Regions from separate parts of the Rouxiella sp. Mn2063 genome, predicted to be linked through region 1. Evidence: predicted binding sites of a transcription regulator. Region 1 holds the regulator's gene; the other holds the start of a gene.
The links. The regulator CRP, encoded in region 1, controls carbon source genes, mostly activating them, when cyclic AMP is high. The targets are predictions, from matches to a motif close to ATGTGANNNNNNTCACAT.
Positions count from the first base shown of each region.

Region 2: a site for CRP is predicted at 1,255-1,272, ahead of udp (uridine phosphorylase). Genes of this name have one in related genera too.

Region 1 covers NZ_JBMOUD010000002.1:403,811-406,979, forward strand. The annotation lists gene argD (bifunctional acetylornithine/succinyldiaminopimelate transaminase) at 1-1,003, shown strand, start outside; gene crp (cAMP-activated global transcriptional regulator CRP) at 1,107-1,739, opposite strand; gene ACL9RG_RS05235 (OsmC family protein) at 2,048-2,473, shown strand; gene ACL9RG_RS05240 (LysR substrate-binding domain-containing protein) at 2,468-3,169, opposite strand, start outside.
Region 2 covers NZ_JBMOUD010000013.1:112,178-115,346, forward strand. The annotation lists gene metE (5-methyltetrahydropteroyltriglutamate--homocysteine S-methyltransferase) at 1-183, shown strand, start outside; gene ACL9RG_RS17615 (dienelactone hydrolase family protein) at 268-1,095, opposite strand; gene udp (uridine phosphorylase) at 1,402-2,157, shown strand; gene ACL9RG_RS17625 (tyrosine-protein phosphatase) at 2,275-3,057, shown strand.

The DNA.
Region 1 (3,169 bases):
CTTGTGGCATGTCAGCAATGTCTTTACCAATGAGCCTGCTTTGCGTTTGGCACAGAAACTAATTGATGCCACCTTTGCTGACCGGGTATTTTTCGCCAACTCGGGTGCCGAAGCTAATGAAGCTGCATTCAAGCTGGCGCGTTACTACGCATCTGCTCGCCATAGCCCTTACAAAAGCAAAATTATTGCCTTCCACAATGCTTTCCATGGCCGCACGTTGTTTACCGTTTCAGTCGGTGGACAGCCAAAATATTCGGACGGATTTGGCCCCAAGCCTGCTGATATCGTCCATGTACCTTTCAATGATCTGGCCGCGGTTAAAGCGGTTATCGACTCCCACACTTGTGCCATTGTCGTCGAACCGATTCAAGGTGAAGGCGGTGTAACGCCAGCTACCCAAGAATTTATGCAAGGTTTACGTGACCTGTGCGATGAGCATAACGCGCTGCTGGTATTTGATGAAGTGCAAAGCGGAATGGGGCGCAGCGGCAAACTGTTTAGCTATATGCATTATGGCGTCACGCCAGATATCCTCACGACGGCCAAAGCGTTGGGCGGTGGTTTCCCAGTGAGCGCGATGCTGACTAGCGAAGAGGTCGCCTCGGTAATGGCACCGGGCAAACACGGTACCACTTACGGTGGTAATCCGCTGGCTTGTGCGGTTGCCGAAGCGGCGCTGGATTTGATTAATACGCCAGAAGTATTGGCTGGCATTGATGAACGTCGTGATGCCTTCTTACAGGCGCTGACGGCTATCAATGACAAATATAAGGTCTTCCAGGAGTTTAGAGGTCAAGGCTTGCTGATCGGCGCTGAGTTGTCAGAAGCTTATAAAAACCGGGCTGGTGAGTTCCTTGCCGCCGCGGCTGAACAAGGCGTGATGGTCTTGGTGGCTGGCACAAATGTGATGCGCTTTGCCCCGTCATTAGTGATCGATTTTGATGATATTCGGGAAGGTATGGCGCGCTTTGAACAGGCGGTTGCTCAGGTTGTTGGCGTTTAATATCTGGCTTAAAAGAGTCCAATAAAAATGGCGCAGCAGAATTATCTGTTGCGCCATTTTTTCTTTAAGATTTTATTCAGGGTTAATAAATGCTGGCGGTGAATTAACGGGTGCCGTAAACGACAATTGTTTTACCGTGTGCGGAGATCAGGTTCTGATCTTCGAGCATTTTGAGGATACGTCCAACTGTCTCACGTGAGCAGCCGACGATCTGACCGATTTCCTGACGAGTGATTTTGATCTGCATACCATCTGGGTGGGTCATGGCATCGGGCTGTTTAGCCAGATTAAGCAGAGTTTGGGCAATACGGCCTGTCACATCAAGGAATGCAAGATTTCCTACTTTTTCAGAAGTCACTTGCAAACGGTTCGCCATCTGCGCGGAAAGGCGCATTAAAATATCCGGGTTCACTTGGATCAACTGGCGGAATTTCTTATAGGAAATTTCTGCCACTTCACAGGCAGTTTTTGCCCGTACCCAAGCGCTACGTTCCTGGCCTTCTTCGAAAAGACCAAGCTCGCCGATGAAATCTCCCTGATTCAGATAGGAGAGGATCATCTCTTTGCCTTCTTCATCCTTGATCAGCACGGCAACCGAACCTTTCACGATGTAGTAAAGCGTTTCGGCTTTTTCACCTTGGTGAATCAGCGTACTTTTAGATGGATATTTGTGTATATGACAATGAGACAGGAACCATTCGAGAGTAGGGTCTGTTTGTGGTTTGCCGAGAACCATTAGCTATTATCCTCTGTTATTACCGTCTGAGTTCCCTGTACGGCGTTTTTATAAATAAGCGCCATTTTAGCATATGAACAGATCAGCAATACTGCAAGCGACAGGCGGAGCGATATCCCTCAAAAAAGGGGTGTCACTATGAAAACCGGAGCCGGAAATTGCTGATAAGTTTCTGTCGCTTTGTTTGTAACACAGGATTGCCCTAGTGTCTCCTGTTGTCTCGCTTCAGCATGACGGCGATCTCCCTGCATTGCATTTTTAGGCTAAAAGGGTAGTCTGTCGGGGAATATTCGCTGGGAGAAAAAGAGATGCAGGCACGGGTAAAGTGGGTCGAAGGGTTGACGTTTTTAGGCGAATCCGCATCAGGTCATCAGGTATTGATGGACGGAAATGCGGGTGATAAAGCGCCAAGCCCAATGGAAATGTTGTTGATGTCCGCTGGTGGATGTAGCGCCATTGATGTGGTGTCTATTTTGCAAAAAGGTCGTAACGATGTGGTGGATTGCGAGGTGAAGCTGACCTCAGAACGTCGTGAAGAAGCGCCTCGTTTATTTACTCGCATCAACCTGCATTTTATTGTTACAGGCACTGGTTTGACCGATAAAGTGGTTGAACGTGCGGTCAGCCTGTCTGCGGAGAAGTACTGCTCGGTATCGCTGATGCTGGGTAAAGCCGCCACCATTACGCACAGCTTTGAAGTGATTAACCCGCAGGATGCGAATACCTCATTATAAGAGGTCGTCGTTTTGTCCGCTAAGTTGCTGGCAACGATGACGCACTAATTCTATAAAACGCCGCGCCGTTAAGGTTAGCGGCGTTTTTTGTGAGTAAATCAGGCTGTACTCGACTGTTGGAAGATGCGGGATTGGCAAGGGGCAGAACATACGTTGCATCAACGGCAGTCTGAACATGGCCGCGGTTCCCAACGTAAGATAATCAGCGCTAAGCACCAGTGTTAACCCAAATAACAGAGAGTTGCTATGCAATACCGTTTGCCCCGTTCGCGAGGGAATTGCCAGCAGCGATTGGCTAAGTTTTTGATAGTAGCCCATGTCATCGTCGGGCAGTAGCCAGCTCGCTTTAGCCAATTGCGCGATGTTGGTCGCGCGCTGCAACGGATGGTGTCGGCGTGCGATTACGCATATTGGCGTGATAAATAGTGATTCACTGGCTAGTCCCGTCAGTGGTACGTCAGGGCTGATAATATCTATCGCCATGTCCAGACGCCCTTCACGTAGTGCAGGCAAGAGCGTTAAAAGGTGCCCTTCCTCAACGCGTAATTTGGCCTGCGGGAATTGTTCACTAAACTGCTCAGTAAGTTGGGGAAGCAAGAGCATGCCCATCGACGAGGAAAAACCAACGCTGACCGATCCCGCTGACATAGCATCGATTTGCTGTACTTCATCTACCGCCCGTTGCAACTCTTCCAA
Region 2 (3,169 bases), on a different contig from region 1:
CCAAACGTACCAAGCGTCGAGTGGATCGAAGACCTGTTGCGTAAAGCTGCCGACAGCATTCCCGCTGAACGTCTATGGGTTAACCCAGACTGTGGCCTGAAAACGCGTGGCTGGACTGAAACTCGTGAAGCCTTGGCTAACATGGTCACGGCAGCGAAAAACTTGCGAGCCGCTAAAGCTTAATCGTCAGCGATCATGGTTGGTTATGGTGAGAAAAAAGAGCGCATTAGCGCTCTTTTTTATGCTGATCTGATATTTAGCTTGGGGTTATTTCACACCATATTTGGCAAACCAATCTAACATTCGTTGCCAGCCATCGGCGGCAGCTTCTGGGTGATAAGTTGGACGGTAATCGGCATTAAACGCGTGATCGGCTTCTGGGTAGACCACGATTTCTGCATCAGCGTTTGCCGCACGGATTGCCTGGCGCATTTTCTCAATGCTCTCTTGCGAAATACTATTATCCTTACCACCGTACAAACCCAGCACCGGTGCGCTTAAATCTTTTGCCTCATCGACAGGATAGCTTGGATTGGTGAGGGTTTTATCCCCAACCAGTTTTCCATACCACGCCACTGCGGCTTTCAACTGCGGATTATGAGCGGCATATAACCACGTTATTCGTCCACCCCAGCAGAAACCAGTAATTGCCAGTTTTGAAGCATCGCCACCATTTTGGCAGGCCCAATGGGCGGCGTGATCAAGGTCAGAGAGGACTTGGTTATCCGGGACTTTGCTGACCAGTTTGCTGAATAACTCGCCGATATCTGTATATTGACTCGGATCGCCTTGGCGGAAATACAGCTCAGGCGCGATGGCAAGGTAGCCTTGCTTTGCCAAGCGGCGGCAGATATCACGAATATGTTCGTGAACGCCAAATATCTCTTGTACAACCAATACCACCGGCAGTTTTCCCGTATATTTTTGCGGGCGAGCAAGGTAAGCCGGTAGCTCTTTCCCTAAAGAAGGGATCGTGGTTTCACCTGCGTGAAGACCTTCGGTATCGGTGTGAATAGTGGTACCTGCAACAGGGGTAACGGCAGGGGAGAAAGTAGGTGTTGTTGGTTTTATTTCAACGTTATTTTCGGTTGTCATTGCGATCTCCATGCAGGGTAAGCGTTCAAGTATTAAACTATAAGCCATAATATTGAGAGGGCAATGACCATAATGTGTGCTAGCTCCAAGGATTCAGCAAAGTCTTATTTTTCCTTCCTTATTGATAACGCCGCGCAAATAACATTTACTCACTCGTTAATGTGATTTTTGTCACATATAAAATGTATGTGATGATTTTCACTTTGCATCAAAGTGACTGCTGTCACGTAAATGTGGCGTAATCAGCGATAAAGTAGCGATGTTTCCTTCAGCGAAAAACTCATCCAATCAAAAAGGAATTAATGTATGTCAGATGTTTTCCACCTTGGCCTCACCAAGCAAAACCTGCAAGGCGCGACCTTAGCGATTGTCCCTGGTGACCCTGAGCGCGTTGAGAAAATTGCTAAATTGATGGAAAACCCAGTGCGTCTGGCGTCCCATCGTGAATTTACCTCTTGGCGTGCGGAGTTGGATGGCAAGGCAGTTATCGTCTGCTCAACCGGTATCGGTGGCCCTTCTACTTCTATTGCCGTAGAAGAGTTAGCGCAATTAGGCATCCGTACTTTCCTGCGCATTGGCACCACTGGAGCTATTCAGCCGCATATTAATGTCGGTGATGTACTGGTTACGACGGCCGCTGTGCGCTTGGACGGTGCCAGCTTGCACTTCGCGCCGATGGAGTTCCCTGCGGTCGCTGATTTTGCTTGTACGACTGCATTGGTTGAGGCCGCAAAATCAGTCGGTGCCACCACTCATATTGGTGTGACCGCTTCTTCTGATACTTTCTATCCGGGTCAGGAACGTTATGACACCTATTCCGGCCGTGTTGTGCGTCGTTTTAAAGAGTCGATGCAAGAATGGCAGGAAATGGGCGTGATGAACTATGAAATGGAATCTGCCACGCTACTGACTATGTGTGCGAGCCAGGGTCTGCGCGCCGGAATGGTCGCCGGTGTAATCGTTAACCGCACCCAGCAAGAGATCCCTAATGCGGAAACCATGAAACAAACCGAAAGTCATGCGGTGAAAATCGTGGTTGAGGCTGCGCGTCACCTGATCTAATAGGCTACCTATTGGAATAATCGACTGAAACGGGCCACTTTTGCGGCCCGTTTTTTTATCTCACCGCGTGAATCTGTTAAGGTCAGTCTCAACATTGATGGAATAATGAGAGGCAATATGACGGCAACGATTTTACTTCACCCTTCTTTAACTCCTTTAGGCGGTGGTATTAATTTTCGCGAACTTGGGGGTAATATCGCCGCCGATGGCCGCCGAATCAAACGCGGATGGCTTTACCGCTCTGGTGCGCTTAATCAACTAACGGATAAGGATTGTCACTTCCTCAGCCAAATTCCTGTTGCCCATATTCTTGATTACCGTGATAGCGACGAAGTTGCCGACAAGCCCGATATTATCTGGTCTGGCTGCCAGTATCATCATGCGCCAGCTAACCCGCTAAGCGACGTGATCAGTGCTAATCTCGAACAGCTCAGTGCACAAACCATTGCAGGATTTGATCCTGAAAAGTTTATGCAAGAACTGTATCGTCGCCTGCCGTTTAATAATTCAGCTTATAAACAGCTCGTCGCTATTTTGCGTCAGCCAAACGGCGGGGCATTAGTACAGCATTGTGCGGTAGGGAAAGATCGTACCGGCATCGGCTCGGCATTAGTGCTCTTTGCTTTAGGGGCAGATAAGAACACCGTGATTGAGGATTATCTGCTGACTGACACCACGCTAGCGCCTTTTCGTGAGCAGTTGCTGGCGAGAATGTCCCTTAACCTTGGCAAAATAGCGTTGGATAAGTTCGGCTATGTGCTCTCGGTACGTGAAAGCTTCATTGATACCGCTATTGCTGAAATTGAAGTACGTTACGGCTCAACGGATAGTTGGTTAGAAAAAGAGTATGGCGTGACGGCACAAGTACGTGAGTCATTGCGCGAGCGTTACCTGGAATAGCATTTTCATTCAGGTTTTGTTGCGGAATTTCGCGGTGGAATGCACTACTCTTGGCTGCAATATGTCTCATGGCCATGTTGTTTAACCGCAACTTGGATTGCTTTGCGAGACT